DNA from 4 places in the Sphingobium sp. SG1 genome. Region 3 is predicted to be linked to each of the others. Evidence: riboswitches for the same ligand, from Rfam matches in the RefSeq annotation. Region 3 holds a riboswitch; each other region holds the start of a gene.
The links. A riboswitch is a leader RNA that binds a small molecule or an ion and turns the genes downstream of it on or off. The one in region 3 is predicted to bind cobalamin.

Region 1 (4,090 bases), on a different contig from region 3:
GCATTGCCGAAACCTATGACGTGATCGTCCAGCCCGGCGAGGCGAAACCCTATGCGCTGATTGCCGAGGCGATCAACCGGTCGGGCCTGGTTCGCGCCACCTTGGCGCCGCAGGCCGGCATGGTCGCGCCCGTGCCGGCCCGGCGCGCCCGGCCGCTGCTGGGCATGAAGGACATGGGCATGGACATGGGCGGCATGGATATGGGCCAGGACGGGGTGATCGACCTCAGCCAGCCGGCCAATGATGCCATGAGCGGGCATAGCATGAAGATGCGCGACAAGTCGGTCGCGCCGGGCGTGAAAATGGGGCCGGGCGTCGCCACCCTGTCGCCGATGCCGGCCGATCGCACCGCCGACCGGCCGACGGGGCTGGAGGATGTCGACCATCGGGTGCTGACCTATGCCGATCTGCGGTCGCTGACACCGAACACGGACCTGCGCACGCCGACCCGGTCGCTCGACATCCACCTGACCGCGAACATGGAACGCTATATGTGGTCGTTCGATGGGGTGAAGCTGTCGGAAGGGGCCGAGCCGATCGCCTTCCGTCATATGGAACGGGTGCGCGTGACCCTGATCAACGACACGATGATGCCGCATCCCATCCATCTGCACGGCCATTTCTTTGAACTGGTGACCGGCGAGGCGGCGCATAATCCGCGCAAGCATACGGTGAATGTGCTGCCCGGCGGCAAGGTCAGCTTCGACCTCACCGCCGATGCGCTGGGCGACTGGGCGTTCCACTGCCATATGCTGATGCACATGCATGCCGGGATGATGCGGGTCGTGACGGTCCGCCATGGGGAGGATGCAGCATGAAGCTGATCGCGCTCCTGCTGCTCGCCGCCGCTGCGCCGGTGCAGGCCCAGACCATGGACCATAGCCAGATGGACCATGGCGCGATGGGCCACAGTATGCCCATCACCGATGCTGCGATCCCACAAGGCACGGCCCCGCCGGTGCCGACCGATCATGCCGCCGACGCGCTCTATGACCCCACCGCCATGGCCCGCGCCCGCGCGGCAATGATCGCGGAAGGGGGCGGCATGACCTATTCGCAATGGATGCTCGATCGGCTGGAATATCGCGCCGGCAAGGGCGCGGATGGCTATGCCTGGGAGGGCGAAGGCTGGATCGGCGGCGACATCAACCGCTTCGCGGTCAAGAGCGAGGGCGAGGGAGCGTTCGGCGGATCGCTCGAACGGGCCGAGGTGCAGGCGCTCTACAGCCGGGCGATCGACCCCTGGTTCAACCTGCAGGCGGGTGTGCGGCAGGATTTCGGCGAAGGGCCGGACCGCAGCTATGCGGTGATCGGCATCGACGGCCTGGCGCCTTACTGGTTCGAGGTCGGGGCCGAAGCCTTTCTGTCGACCAGGGGCGACGCCCATCTGCGGCTGGAGGCGAGCTACGACCAGCGCATCACCCAGCGGCTGATCCTGCAGCCCGCTGCCGAGTTCAATCTGGCGGCGCAGGATGTGCCCGAACTGGGGATCGGCGCCGGCCCGTCCGATATCGAGCTTGGGCTGCGGCTGCGCTACGAGATTGCCCGCGAATTCGCGCCCTATGTCGGCATCAATTGGGAGCGCAAGCTGGGCGATACGGCCGATTATGCCCGTGCCGCCGGCGATAGGTTGTCGGCCACCAGCCTGGTGATCGGCCTGCGCGCCTGGTTCTGAGAGGCGCTTGCAGCCCGCCTGATATTCGATTATCGATCCCGCCGATCCTGCGCCGCACGGCATGGGATCATGATCGCGCCGGTGTCCCGAAAGGGGCTTAATAGGGAATGCGGTGCGGACGGGTGACTGTCCAAATCCGCAGCTGTCCCTGCAACTGTAAGCGGTGAGCGCGATGTACATGTGCGGACGGCAGAATGACCGATCCGCCAGCCACTGGGCCGGACGCTAAATCCTGCGAGGCCTGGGAAGGCCGTGCATCAAGCGATGACCCGTGAGCCAGGAGACCTGCCGGCGTCTGGTCGCTCTTGCCTTGGTCCAGGGGATGGCCGCGGCACGGTAACTTCCGTCTGAGCGACGAACGAGCGGCTGGGGCCGCTGCGACAAACGCGCGTCGGTTGCCCTTGGGCGCCCGGCCGGCGCGTGTGTCGGACGTTCGCGTGCGTGCCGCTCGTGAAGGTTGCCCCCGCCCGTCGAACGCGGCGCCGGATGGGGGAATAAATGAAGTCCAATATCGTTTCACGGGCCGCTCTGGCCCTTTCGCTTGCCTTTGCCTCGCCGGCTCTGGCCGATGAGGCGGAGGGCGACAGCATCGTCGTCACCGGCACCAGCCTGGAAGAGACGCTGCCGCAGCAACTGTCGCGCTATGGCCATGCCATCGAGGTCGTCACCGATACGCAGATCCGCGATGCCGCCGCGATCGACACCGCCCGCGCGCTCGAAGCGGTGCCGGGCCTGTTCATCCGGTCGCAGTCCGGGCCGTTCAGCTATGTCGACATCGCGCTGCAGGGTTCGCGCACCAAGGATGTGCTGTGGACGATGGACGGCATTCGCCTCAACAACCGCCTTTATGGCGGCACCTCGCCCAACGACACCATGGCCGCCAGCATGATCGAGCGGATCGAGGTGCTGAAAGGCGGCGAAAGCCTGTTCTACGGCACCCAGGCGGCGGCCGGCGTCATCAATGTCGTCACCCGCGATTTCAGCGACGATCTGGGCGGCCAGGTCAATGCCAGCCTCGACAGCTTCGCCGGCACCAGCCTGGACGGCTATCTGCGCGGCGCGATCGGCCAGCATCGCTTCGTCGTCTGGGCCAATCGCAGCCAGTCGGACGGCTATCGTCCCTATGACGTGATGCAGCCCAGCGCCACCGATCGCGCGCGCGGCTATGATCTCTGGTCGGCGGGCATCAAATATCAATATGATATCGCGCCGGACCTGCGCCTCAACGCGCTCTACCAGCATACCAAGGCTGATCTCGACAATATCAGCGCGACGCGGACCAGGCAGAGCCGCAACGACCGGAACGAGGAAGTGGCCAGCCTGCGCCTCGACTATACCGGCGAGGATGGCGTGCAATTCTTCCTCAAGGGCTATTTCCACGACTGGAAGACCGCCTATGTCCAGATCCGCAATCCCATTCCGGCGGGGCCGCCACAGGTCATCTACCCGGCCGGCACTTTCTGGGGCTATCAGGATTATGGCGGCAGCGCGGTGGTGCAGCTCAACATGCTGCGCGGCATCGACACGCTGATCGGCTATGATTTCCAGAGCTTCAACGGCCGCGACGACGTCCTGCTGATCGCGCCGACCGATGAACAGGTCCATGCCGGCATCTTCCAGCTGCGCACCAATGACGAATTGTCGAGCAAGGCGCGGATCGCCGCGGGTCTGCGCTACAATAAGGCGAAGGGATCGGAAAAGACGATCTGGAACGTGTCGGGCCGTTATGATGTCAGCGACGCGCTGTTCGTGGAGGCCAATGGCGGCACCTCCTTCGTGCTGCCCGACGCCTCGCAGCTTTATGGCAATGATCCCTGTTGCGAAGTCGGCAACCCGAATTTGAAGCCCGAGGAGAGCCTGAACCTCAACGCCGCGCTGGGCGGCGCGCTGGCCGGCGGAGCGATCCGCTGGAAAGCGACCTGGTTCAACCGGCGCATCACCGACCTGATCGACACGACCTATGATGATCCGGCCTTTCCGGAAGGCACCTATATCAACGTTCGCGACAAGGTGCGGGCCAGGGGTGCCGAGCTGGAGCTGAACGCCGACCTGACCGGCGGCTGGGGCCTGTCGGCCAGCTACACCTATTCGCGCGTCCGAAATCAGGGCAGTTCGGTGCAGCGCGATCGCAATCCGGAACAATATGGCCGCGCCGCGATCGTCTATGCGCCGGAAACGGGCCGCTTCGGCGCCAATCTGTCGGCCAATTGGGTGGGCGATGTCTGGTCGACCGCATCGGGTTTTGGCCGGATGAACTATGGCAATTATGCCGTGGTCGATGCGGGCGCGCATCTGTGGCTGGATCAGGCGCGGCGCAACCGGTTCGGCATCAATGTCGAGAATCTGTTCGACCGTGATTACGCCTCCACTGGCTATCGCTCGGCGGTCAGCGATGCGGGGGTATTGGACGGCAGC
Region 2 (4,090 bases), 190 kb from region 3:
AATAGGCGACATGCCGCCCGCTCCGCACCAGCCGGTCGGCGCGCACGCTCAGCAAGTCCTGCGCGCCGGGGCCGAGGCCCACGCCATAGACGGTGCCGCTCATTCCGCGCGGCTCGCCAGCGCATTGATCGCCGCGACCGTAATCGCGCTGCCGCCCAACCGCCCGTCGACGACGCAGCAGGGCACGGGCTGCGCCGCCCATAAAGCGGCCTTGGATTCCGCCGCGCCGACGAAGCCGACCGGGCAGCCGATGATCGCTGCGGGACGCGGACAGGCCGGATCTTCCAGCATGTCGAGCAGGTGGAACAGCGCCGTGGGCGCATTGCCGATGGCAACCAGTGCCCCGGCAAGATGCGGCCGCCACAATTCCAGCGCGGCGGCGGATCGGGTATTGCCCATCGCCCGCGCCATGTCCGGCACGGCGGTGTCGTGCAGGGTGCAGAGCACGGCATTGTCGGCGGGCAGGCGCGCGCGCGTGACCCCTTCCGACACCATGCGCGCATCGCACAGCACCGGCGCCCCTGCGATCAGGGCCTGCCGCGCCGCCGCTGCAAAGCCCGGCGAAAAGCGGATATGGCCCGCAAGGTCCACCATGCCCGCGGCATGGATCATGCGCACTGCGACCGGTTCCTCCTCGGCAGCAAAGCGCCCGAGGTCGGCTTCGGCGCGGATGGTGGCGAAGGACTGGCGATAGATCGCCGCGCCGTCCCTCTCATAATCATGGGGCATCAACAGGCTCCGAAATGGGCAAGAAGGTCGGTGGCGGTGAGGTCAGGACGGACGGGCGCCGATCCTGCGCGGGCATGGAAGGCCAGGTCGTAGCGCCCGTCCCGCCCCGTCAGCACGACATCGGCCGGCATCGAACTGGCGCAGCCCTTGGCGCAGCCGGAGACATGAAGGCGGCCCGCCACATGGGGCGCCAGCCGGCGGGCGAGATCGCGCGTCTCCACGCTCGCCTGCGGACAGGCAGGTGCGCCGGGGCAGGCCTCCACATGGATCAGCGGGTCGGCCGCGTCGGCGCACAGGCCGGGCAGTTGTCCTTCGGCCAGCAGCATGCGCCACGGGGTCAGCCGCATGGCCGGCGCGTCGAGAAAATGCCGCGCATCGATCCGGCCGAAGGGAAGGCCATAGGCCAAGCCGCCATCCCATGCGCCGGGGACCAGTCGCGGGCGTGGCGACGCCGCCTCTGTCGTGCCCGTTGCCCAATCCGCCAGGGGCGCATCATGCCGGGCCATGCGCCCCGCGCGCGCGCCGTTGCTCTCCACGAACCATCGGGCGAGCGCGAGCAGCGCATCCGCTTCGCCGCCGCTGTCCACCGGCACGCCTTGTGCCCGCCCCTCGGCGCGCAAGATCAGGCCGCCGTCCCGCGCCCGCTCGATGCGAAAATCCCCCGCTTCGCCGGACAGGAGCGGCGCGGCGCCGGCATCGATCACGAAGCCCATCTTGCCCGGCAAGTCCGGCAGTTCGTCCAGGCGATCGAGCAACTGGCTGGCGATGCGATGGCTGTCGTCGCCTTCGCGCCAGTCCGGCGCGACCATCATCATACGCGCGCCCTCGCGCCGGGCATCGCGGTCCACCAGGCCCAGGTCGAGCAGGCGGTCGAGCAAGGGGCGCCAGCTATCGTCGCGCACACCACGGATCTGGAGGTTGGCGCGCCGGGTCATGTCGATCAGGCCGTTGCCATGGGCGATCGCCGCTTCGCCCAGCGCCGCCAGGTCGGCGGCCGAAAGACGACCGAGGCGCGGCTTCACGCGCACGATCAGCCCGTCGCCCGCCGCCATCGGGCGCCAGGCGTCAGGACACCAGCCCCGAACGGCCGGTCCGCGGGCCACCGCATGGTTCGCGGTCGCCCTATCCCTGCCCGCGCCGGTCTGGCTCACAGGCACATCCTCCGCGCGCCGGGACGCAACCAGGCGGGGCTTGCCGGCATCGCCGGTCGGCGCGAGGCGGCAGGCAGGCGCGACAGGCGCCCGACACCACGCGGCCGTGCAGCCCCAGCCACACGCTTCGCCGCCCAGACGGAAGAAAGACCGTGCCATGACCAACCCCTGGGTCAGGACAAGAGCGACCGAAACGCCGGCAGGTCTCCTGGCTCGCGGGTCGTTGCGGGATGCACGCCTTCCCGGACGCTCTGTCCAGTGGCTGCCCTCATGGGCTCGTGCATCGCGCTATCCGCTTACAGTTGCAGGGACAGCCGCGGAATAAGGGGCCAGGCCCCCGCACCGCATTCCCGATTAAGTTCCTTGCGGAACACCGGCGTCAGTTATGCAATGCACCAGCATGAACCGGCGCACCGATGATGCCCTAGTCGAAACATCGGGCTTCGCCAAGATATGGAATATAGACAGACAGGACCGCCCGGACGCATATCCGTGTCGACCTCGATCATCTGCGCCAATATCAAATGCGCCACAGGGTAGAAATAAGCGAAGAGGATGAGGTGACGTACAGTACGCCCCATCCAGCTATCACGGGCGCATCGCGCAGCGACGGTATCCGGTGCACCTATCGGCGTGGGCACGGCAGGATATTGCGCTCAAGCCTGAGCTCGAACATGCATTATCAATCGCATCTTTGTAGTGTCGCTTTGTAGAAAAAGAGCCGTAAAAGCGACTTTCGTTCAAAAAATTACGAACAAACCGTGACTCAGGAAAGTCGTGGCGGAGAGGGAGGGAAGCGTTGAAGCTACCCCGATTTCGCGTGATTCGCGCCTGCCGATGGCAGCATCGTTATCAGGCTGGAGCGCCTGGGTGTAGCCCTGGTTCGAGGGACGCGCCCGGATTCGAACCGTTGCGATGTCTTGCAGCGATCATCCGCGCGACGATCCTGCTGGACCGGCAATGATTTCTAGGGAGGCAAGGGCGTTCTAGGACATGGGCTCACGCGCCCTCGTCCCGTTCCTGCGCGGAACGTCTCGCGTTGATTAAGTCCCCGCGAGATTATCGGCTGAAAGCCGTATGAAATAAGGTTGGTTTTCAGAAGGTGTTGTTCTAATCGGCGCCCCGCGCATTTCGCGCTATGGGGGTAATATTGTTTATTAAGAAATATACTGCTGTAGCGATTGCTGCTGCAATCGCATTTCCTTGCGCTCCGGCTATGGCAAATGATGTCATGATCGAGGCCAATGCTGCTCGCGCTCACGACCGTTGGGGTGGAGAGCTTGGCATTGGCTACACCTTAACCGCCGGACGCTTCGCTCTGCGTCCTATAGTGGGTGCCTTCATCTACAAGGGCGACAATGATCGCTATTATGAGGATACTTTCAGCAATGGTCAGACTCGCTGCCGGGATAGTCAGACGGGGCAGTTCGCGAAAGACAGCGAGTGTGACGATACGGCAGTAAAGGCCTACGGCAAGATCGAAGCCACCTATTCGATCCCCCATTTCGCAGAGATTGGCGGCGGGGTTCGCTTTAGCAGTGATAAGGTCCGTCCTTATGGAACGGTTGGATTGCCGCTCGGCCCCCGCTTCAGCATCAAGGGTAATGCCGGACCCAAATATTACGCGCTAGGCATCAAGGCTGGCTTTTAAGTGTGGAGGCCGCGTTGCTTCGACAGTGGCGCGGCTTCTCGTTGACGCACTATAAATGGAACATGTGGCCGCCCTGGTGTCGATCGGTGGTCGGCCTGGCGATTATGATCGGGGCGATTGCTCAGACGGGGCATGATCGCGGATGATATCGAGGGGCGTCTATTTCATCGCCCGTGATATGGTTCGCAGGCGATGCCATCGCCGTCACCGTCCATATGGGGGCCGTAGCCGGGCTGCCCGATATATAGCGGCGCGGCACCGGCAGCCCTGGCGGCCCGACAGTTCCGGTATGACCAAGATGAACCTGCTGATGCGACGGGGCGAGAGGCCGGAAGGCTCCCTGATCCGCCTGCTGGCTGCTGGGCATCGAGATCGTCCGCGCTGGTGCCTCGGTCATAAGCCAGGGTCTGCTCGGGAATCGGTCCCGCGATGGGCTGGGGATCATCGTTCCTGGTGGCTGCCGGTGTCGATGGCATCACAGAGGTCCGATCCCAGGCATGGAGCGCGAAGGCTGCAATCAGGCCAAGTCCGACTGCACCTCCCAAGAGCTTCACGATGC
Region 3 (4,090 bases):
GCGCCGCCGTCCACGCCCTTGGCGTCGAGCAGCCCGGCCCTGGTGCGGATCAGCACGTCCTTGCCGACGAACAGCGGCACGCAGCGGGTGGCATTGCCGCAGGCTTCCACTTCCGAACCGTCGGAATTGAAGATCAGCATCGACACGTCGGCCTGATCGCCGGCTTGCGGGGAGCCGATGACGATCAACTGGTCGCAGCCGATGCCGGCATGGCGATCGGCAATGGCGCGGGCGCGCGCCTCCGTCATCGCGACCGGCGCCTGGCGCGCGTCGATCACGACGAAATCATTGCCCAGACCATGCATCTTGGAAAAGCGGCTCATCATGGCGCCGCATTTAGTGCGGGACGGGGCAAAAGACCAGCGGTCAGGCGTTCGGGCCGCCGATGATCGCGGCATAGGCGGCCGGATCGACATTGGCGCCGGAGATGACGAGGGCGGTGGCGCCGTCGGTCGCTGGGGCGAGGCCGGCGAGCATGGCGGCGAGCGCGACCGCGCCGCCCGGTTCGACCACCAGCTTGAGCGTGGTGAAGGCGAAGCGCATCGCGTCACGTACCTGATCGTCGCTGACGACCAGGCCGCCGGCGAGCAGGGCGTGGTTGATCGGGAAGGTCAGCGTGCCGGGGCTGGGCGCCAGCAGCGCATCGCAGATGCTGCGTGCGTCGGGCGAGACGCTTTCCCGCACGCCGCTGGCGAGCGAGCGAGCCGTGTCGTCGAAGCCGGCGGGTTCGACCGCATAGACGCTGATGTCGGGGCGGGCGGCCTTGACCGCCGTGGCCGTGCCCGCGACCAGCCCGCCCCCACCGCAGCAGACGAGAATCTGTGCGAGGTCGGCGCCGGCGGCCTGGGCCTGGTCGAGTATTTCGAGGCCGATCGTGCCCTGGCCGGCGATGATGAAGGGATCGTCGAACGAGGGGACCAGCGTTGCGCCGCGTTCGGTGGCCAGGGCGGTGGCGATTGCCTCACGGCTCTGGGTGAAGCGGTCATAGGGGACGACCTCGGCGCCGAGCGCACGGGTGTTGGCGGTCTTGATCGCCGGGGCATCGGCCGGCATCACGATCGTGGCGGGAATGCCGAGCAGGCGCGCGGCAAAGGCGACGCCCTGGGCATGATTGCCCGAGGACCAGGCGACGACGCCCGCCGCCCGCTCCGCATCGTTCAGCCGGGCGAGGCGGTTATAGGCGCCGCGGAACTTGAACGATCCGCTATGCTGGGCGCCCTCGAACTTCACCAGCACGCGCCGGCCGCACAAATCGTTGAGCGCGGCATTCTCGATCAGCGGGGTGCGGACCGCCGCCGGCGCGATCAGCCGCGCGGCATCGGCGACGTCGGCGGCAGTGATAGCAAGCGAATCGGTCATGTCGGCTCCTTGGGTCAGAGGCCCCTGCATAGCCGCCCGCCGGCGCCGCGCAACGATCCGCCGGGGCGATCCGGGCCCGCTTGGCAGGGCTTGTGCTTTGGCTTATGGGGGCCGCGCGCCGGGGTGATCGAAAGCCCCGGACGCGCATGATCGCGCCGGTGCCCGCATGGGCTGAAAACGGGAATGCGGTGCGGGGGGCGCAGCCCTTCCAAATCCGCGGCTGTCCCTGCAACTGTAAGCGGTGAGCGCGATGCGCAGGGTTCCCAAGCTCTTCAAAAGGGGAGGGCCGGAACCGGCCACTGGACCGACAGGTCCGGGAAGGCTGGCGCATCGCTGCCCTGACCCGCGAGCCAGGAGACCTGCCGGCGTCTGGTCGCTCTTGCCCTGGCCCAGGGGATGGCCATGGCGCGGTGTTTCCGTCGAGCGACGCCCATGGCGGCCGGGGCCGCATCGGTGCGTGGGGCGGGGCGCTGGCGTCTTCCCGATCCTCACGCAGCGACCGTTCGCGCGGACGCCCCGGTTCCAAATCGACGGACGCCGGGGGACGATAAAATGAAGATGTTGGGGATTTCGCTGATCGCGCTGCTGGCCGCTACGCCGGCACTGGCCCAGGATCTGGCACAGGATGACGATATCGTCGTCACCGCTTCGGGCATTGCGCAGCCGCGCGACGAGGTTGGCCAGGCGATCACGGTGATCGATGCCGACACGATCAGAACGCGCCAGGCGGTCGATGTCGTCGACCTGCTCGCCACCACGCCGGGCGTCCGTTTCAGCCGCAACGGCTCCACCGGCGGCGTGACCGGCGTGTCGCTGCGCGGGGCGGAGACGACCCAGACGCTGGTGCTGATCGACGGGGTCAAGGTCAACGACCCGAGCGGCATCGGCGACGGCTATGATTTCGGCCATTTGCTGACCGGCAACATCCGCCGGATCGAAGTGCTGCGCGGCTCCAACTCGGTCGTCTATGGCAGCCAGGCGATCGGCGGCGTGGTCAATGTGATGACCGGCGCGCCGAGCGAGGGTTTCGAGGTCAATGCCTCGGCCGATTATGGCTATAGCGACACGCTGAATGCCAAGGCCGATGTGTCCGGCACGCGCGGCGCGGTGTCGGGCGGCGTCGGCGTCGCCTATTTCAACACCGATGGAATTTCCTCGGTCGGCCGGTCGTTCGGCGGCGTGGAGAAGGATGGCTATGAGAATATCGCCACCAACGCCAAGCTGAAGATCGCCTTTTCCGACACGCTCAGCCTCGACCTGCGCGGCTATTATATCCATGCCGATCTCGACTATGACAGCTTCTTCGGCGCGCCGGCCGACAGCAGCGATGTCAGCAAGCTGGACCAATATGTCGGCTATGCCGGGATCAACCTGGCGCTTCTGGACGGCAAGCTGACCAATCGTGCCGCCGTGACCTGGATGCGCAACGACCGCGACTATTATTTCGTGCGCGGCACCGACCCGGATTATGGCTATTCGGGTACCAATCTGCGCTTCGAATATGAGGGCGTCTATGCCCCGGTGGATCAGGCCAGGCTGATCTTCGGCTATGAGCATGAGCGGCCGGACTATGAGTATTTCGGCTTTGGTGACATAGCGAGCGCGAAGGCGAACATCGACAGCGTCTATGCGCTGGCGGTGGTGAAGCCGCTTGCCGGCCTCGCCGTCACCGGGGGCCTGCGCCATGACGATCATAGCCAGTTCGGCGGCGCGACCACCTTTGGCGCCAACGCCAATTACACGCCCAACGCCGGCGCCACCAATATCCGCCTCTCCTATGGCGAGGGGTTCAAGGCGCCGTCGCTCTATCAGCTCTACGACACCTATAGCGGCAACAGCGCGCTGCGGCCGGAACGGTCGAAAAGCTATGATATCGGCTTCGACCAGAGCCTGGACGGGGACAAGGCGGTGCTGTCGCTGACCGCCTTCCGGCGCGATACCCGCAACCAGATCAACTATGATTATGCGACCTACATCTATGGCAATCTGGACCGGACCCGCGCCAAGGGCGTGGAAGCGACGCTGACGCTGAAGCCGGTCGAGGCGGTGACGGTGGCGGCATCCTACAGCTATGTCGATGCGCGCGATCGATCGGGCGGGGCCACCGACGGCAATCGCCTGCCGCGCCGCGCCGCCAATGCGGTCAGTGTGTCGGCCGACTATCTCTGGTCCTTCGGCCTGTCGACCGGCGCGGCACTGACCATGGTCGGCGACAGCTATGACGACACGGCCAACGCGCGCCGGCTCGACGGCTATGCGCTGGCCGGGCTGCGCGCGTCCTTCCCCGTGGGCGATCATCTGGAAGTCTATGGCCGGATCGACAATCTGTTCGATGCGGATTACGCCACCGCCTATGGCTATGGCACCTATGGCCGGTCGGCCTATGGCGGCGTGCGTGTCCGCTTCTAAGGGGCGGCGGCATCCTCTGTTGCTGCCGGGGCTGATCGCCCTGCTGCTGGTCGCGGCGATCGCGTCGGTCGCGCTGGGATCGGTGACGATGGCGCCGGCCCGCATCCTGGCGGTGCTGGCGGGCGGCGGCGACATGGTGGCGCGGGCGATCATCATCGACCTGCGCCTGCCGCGCATGGCGATCGGCCTGCTGGTCGGCGGCATGCTGGGTCTGTCGGGCGCGGCATTGCAGGGCTATCTGCGCAATCCGCTGGCCGAACCCGCCGTGCTGGGCGTGTCCAATGCGGCGGCGCTGGGGGCGGTGATCGCACTCTATTTCGGC
Region 4 (4,090 bases), on a different contig from region 3:
CACCGTGCGCAGCGCCTCCGCCAGCCGTGCCCCGCCACGCACGCCCTCCGCATCCTCCCGCATCGTCGCCGAATGACGGCAGGTATTACAGGTGACAATGGCGGGGCCGGGTTCGACGGGGCGCAGCATCAGAAACGCCCCCGGAAGCCGGCATAGATGCTGCGGCCGAGCGTGCCATAGCGATAGGCCGTCATATAGTTCTCGTCGAAGAGATTTTCGACGCGGGCGAACAGGCGCAACGCCGGGGTGAACGCATATTCGGCGCGCAGGTCGACCAGCGTATAATCGTCCAGCCGCGTCGTGTTGGCCGCATTGTCATAGCTGTGGCCGGACCAGCGCAGCGCCGCGCCGGTGGTAAGGCCGAAGGGCCAGGCATAGCTGATCGAACCATTGGCGCTGTTACGCGGCCGGCGCGGCAGCCAATTGCCTTCGTTCGCGGTCCCTTCCGAACGATCCTCCGCCACGGTCCAGCTATAATTGCCGTCGATGATCAGCCCCTTGACCGGCTCGATCGCCACCTGCGCCTCTATGCCATGCGCCTTGGCGCGCGCGACATTGAGATAATAGCCATAGCGGCGGGTGGTGGTGCCGGGCGTGAAGCAGAGCGGATCGGTCGAGCTGGAGGAACAGCTATTATAGATGATCTGGTCGGTCGTGGTCCGATCAAACCAGGTCGCACCCAGTCGCAGTTTCTCGCCAAAGAAACGCTGCTCCGCGCCCGCTTCCCAGCCATGGGCGCGTTCGGGATCGAGCGCCTGATTCCCATATTCGGAAAAGAGCTGATAGAGGGTCGGCGCCTTGAACCCCTCGCCATAGCTGGCGCGCAGCACCGTCCCGGTCGGCAGCGCCCAGACGCCACCAGCGGAAAAAAGGGTCCGACCGCCATAGCGGTTATGATCGTCATAGCGCAGCCCGCCGGTCAGGGTCAGGCCCGTAATCGGCTGGGCATTGAGCTGGCCATAGACGCTGGTGATCTCCGCCTTGCCGCGGGCCGGATCGGGAATCGGCACCGAAAGCGACGCCGAAGGTGACACGCTGCGGAAGCGGCTATTCTCATTCTCCACCCCGAACAGCGCGGTCCAGCCATCGGCGATCGCGAAGCTGCCCTGATATTCCAGCCGCTGGTTGCGCCCCGCCGCGTCGAACGTCTGCTTGCGCGGGTTGCGCGGATCATAATTGTCGCGATCGGTGTCGGTATAGCCATAGCCGAAACGGTTGCGGAACCGGCCGTCGAGCAGTGCGACGTTAAGGCCGGCATAGCCGACAAATTCGCGATTGGTGCCATAGGCGGGGCTGTCCGCGCTGGTCGCGTCGAAATCGACCCGCCCATCGGAATAATAGCCGCGCAGATCGGCGCTGATTCCGTCCGCCAGAGCCACCTCGACCCGGCCGGTGACGCTGCGGTTGGTATAGCCGTCCTTTTCCTTGCCACCAAAAGCCGGGCTGATCGCCGAAATGCCGTCGGTGGTGAAGCTCTGGCCGCCGATCCGCCAGTTGACCGGGCCGGTCTTCCCACCCAATGCCGCGCGGGCACTGACCGTGTCACGCGACCCCGCCTCTATGTCGAAACTGCCCTCCAGCGGCTGTTCGGGCATGGCGGTGACGACATTGACGACGCCACCGATCGCCTGACTGCCCCACAGGGTCGACTGGGGACCGCGCAGCACTTCTATGCGCGAGGCGTCGCCGACCAACAGATTGGCGAAATTATAGCCGCCGCCGGCCGAGGACGGATCGTTGAGCTTGACGCCATCGATCACCACCACGGTCTGGTCGGATTCCGCGCCGCGGATGCGCAGCGACGTCGCCGTGCCATAGCCGCCATTGCGCGAGATGCTGACACCCGGCGTGCGCAGCAGCAATTCGGTGACGCCCAGATCCTGCGCGCGGTCGATCGCTGCCTTGTCGAGCACGGTGACGGAGGCCGACACCTGATCCACCGGCGTGGCGAGGCGGGTCGCCGTGACGAGGATCGAGGATGCCCCGGCATCGGCGGCGGCATCGGGCGGTGGTGCCTGCTGCGCCTCTTCGGCGAAAGCGGTGGTGGAGAGAAGGAAAGAACAGAAAGTCAGATATTTGAACACATAAGCCCCCGGACGAGGGACCGCATCCCAGGGACGATATCGGTGCCCGGCCGGGCGCGACATGGTCCCCGCAATTTGCGGTCCACCTGTCGCCACGCGGGTTCACCCCCGTCCGCTCGGCACACCCTGTCCGCGCGAAGGACGACCACGACGGGCAGGTCTCCTGGCTCGCGGGTCATCGCTGATTCGTGCCGCCTTCTCAGAACCTTGCAGTCCCAATGGCATGTGGCACAAAAGCTCGCCGCTCACAGTTGCAGGGGCAGCCGGGGTCTTGAACCCCATTCCCTTTTCATCCCCGTTGCCAGGGAACCTGTCGCAGTCCGGGCGATAGGCGAGCCCGACTGGAGCGTCAATCTTCCTTGCCTGGCGGAGCGCGCCGGCTAAGGGAGGTGGCCATGCGGATATTTGCGCCCATCGGCCCCGGCAAGGGGATGATCGCCCTGGTGATCGCCCTGATCGGCGGTGCCACATTATGGGCGGCCACCGCTCGCCAGCCTGCCAGTGCAGGCAAGCGTCCGCAACGGATCGTGTCGCTCAACCTGTGCGCCGACCAGTTGCTGGTCGCGCTGGCCGATCGCGACCAGATTGCCGGCCTGACCCATAATGCCGCCGATCGGCAGATGTCGGCGGTGGCTGCCGTAACGAAGGGTCTGCCCATCCTCGACGGATCGGCCGAACAGATTTTGGCGACCAATCCCGATCTGGTGATCGGCATGCCGGCGCGGCGCAATCCGGCGATCGCGATCCTCAAGGCCCAGCATTATCCCGCCGTCGATCTGAAAAGCGCGGACAGCTATGCCGATATCGTCGCGTCGATCCGCACGGTGGCGCAGGCGATCGGCCATGCCGACCGCGGCGAAGCGATGATCGCGCGGATGGACCGGGAACTCGCCGCCCTGCCCCGCGCGCCGAAGCCCAAAGTCGCGGCCTATTATCAGCGGCGCGGCTACATGACCGGCACCGGCACGCTGGTCGACGACCTGATGACGCGGGCCGGCCTGCGCAACCTGGCCGCCGACCTTGGCAAGCCGGCGATCGCGCAGGTCAGCTTGGAGGAGATGGTCGCCGCCCAGCCCGACTATCTGATCGTCGAGAGCGCCACCGACCGGATCACCGACCAGGGCACCGAAATGCTGCATCATCCGGTGCTGCGCGACATAGCGCGCATCAGCCTGCCCCAGGCCTGGACCGTGTGCGGCGGGCCCGCCTATGTGCAGGCAGCCCGTGCTTTGTCACAGGCCGTCGGCGCTCGCTAAGTCCGACCGGGTTTCAGCCCTCTATGAAATTCGCTGCGACTTCGGCCGGCACCCGCATCAGCCGGCCGCTTTCCTTGTCGATCATCGCCCAGGTGGATTTGGCCGACACCTTCACCTTGCCGTCCGGCCCGGTGAACTCGATCAGCCGGTCGAACCGCGCGCCGCGCGGTCCTTCCGGAATCCAGGTGCGGCCCGACACGACATCGCCCTCGGTCACGTTGCCGCGATAATCGACCTCATGCCGGGTCACGACCCAGATATAGGCGTCGACATGGGCCGGATCGGCATCGGTCATCCAATGTTCGACCGACAATTGCTCCATCCACTGCACCCACACCGCATTGTTCACATGGCCCAGCACATCGATATGCTCGGGCCGCGCGGTGAATTGCTTGGTGAAGCTCGACGCCATCAGCCTTCCACTCCCAGCTGCCACAGGATGAACGCAAATTCCTCGGCGGTCTCGTGCAGGCTCTCGAACCGGCCCGACTTGCCGCCATGCCCCGCGCCCATATTGGTCTTGAGCAGCAGGATATTGCTGTCCGTCTTGGTCGCGCGCAGCTTCGCGACCCACTTCGCCGGCTCCCAATAGGTGACGCGCGGATCGTTGAGACCAGCGGTCACCATCAGCGGCGGATAATCCTGGGCGGTGACATGGGTGTAGGGATCATAGGACTGGATGGTGCGGAACGCGGCCTCATCCTCGATCGGATTGCCCCATTCGGGCCATTCGCCCGGCGTCAGCGGCAG

Region 1: another riboswitch for cobalamin. It lies ahead of AC0KVN_RS11620 (TonB-dependent receptor plug domain-containing protein); the one in region 3 lies ahead of AC0KVN_RS14675 (TonB-dependent receptor plug domain-containing protein).
Region 2: another riboswitch for cobalamin. It lies ahead of AC0KVN_RS15660 (cobalamin biosynthesis protein CobG); the one in region 3 lies ahead of AC0KVN_RS14675 (TonB-dependent receptor plug domain-containing protein).
Region 4: another riboswitch for cobalamin. It lies ahead of AC0KVN_RS16955 (TonB-dependent receptor plug domain-containing protein); the one in region 3 lies ahead of AC0KVN_RS14675 (TonB-dependent receptor plug domain-containing protein).

Annotation. Positions count from the first base shown of each region.
Region 1 covers NZ_JBVVOJ010000004.1:183,186-187,275, forward strand. Annotated here, with positions in the region: gene AC0KVN_RS11610 (copper resistance system multicopper oxidase) at 1-818, shown strand, start outside; gene AC0KVN_RS11615 (copper resistance protein B) at 815-1,675, shown strand; cobalamin riboswitch at 1,738-1,982, shown strand; gene AC0KVN_RS11620 (TonB-dependent receptor plug domain-containing protein) at 2,174-4,090, shown strand, end outside.
Region 2 covers NZ_JBVVOJ010000006.1:252,349-256,438, forward strand. Annotated here, with positions in the region: gene cobI (precorrin-2 C(20)-methyltransferase) at 1-103, opposite strand, end outside; gene AC0KVN_RS15655 (precorrin-8X methylmutase) at 100-729, opposite strand; gene AC0KVN_RS15660 (cobalamin biosynthesis protein CobG) at 729-1,781, opposite strand; cobalamin riboswitch at 2,062-2,273, opposite strand; gene AC0KVN_RS15665 (hypothetical protein) at 3,031-3,531, shown strand; gene AC0KVN_RS15670 (excalibur calcium-binding domain-containing protein) at 3,696-4,007, opposite strand; gene AC0KVN_RS15675 (hypothetical protein) at 4,029-4,090, shown strand, end outside.
Region 3 covers NZ_JBVVOJ010000006.1:58,784-62,873, reverse strand. Annotated here, with positions in the region: gene dapF (diaminopimelate epimerase) at 1-326, opposite strand, end outside; gene AC0KVN_RS14680 (threonine ammonia-lyase) at 367-1,359, opposite strand; cobalamin riboswitch at 1,499-1,740, shown strand; gene AC0KVN_RS14675 (TonB-dependent receptor plug domain-containing protein) at 1,912-3,768, shown strand; gene AC0KVN_RS14670 (FecCD family ABC transporter permease) at 3,755-4,090, shown strand, end outside.
Region 4 covers NZ_JBVVOJ010000007.1:219,270-223,359, forward strand. Annotated here, with positions in the region: gene AC0KVN_RS16950 (DUF1636 domain-containing protein) at 1-129, opposite strand, end outside; gene AC0KVN_RS16955 (TonB-dependent receptor plug domain-containing protein) at 129-2,084, opposite strand; cobalamin riboswitch at 2,221-2,413, opposite strand; gene AC0KVN_RS16960 (ABC transporter substrate-binding protein) at 2,480-3,340, shown strand; gene AC0KVN_RS16965 (acyl-CoA thioesterase) at 3,354-3,752, opposite strand; gene AC0KVN_RS16970 (S9 family peptidase) at 3,752-4,090, opposite strand, start outside.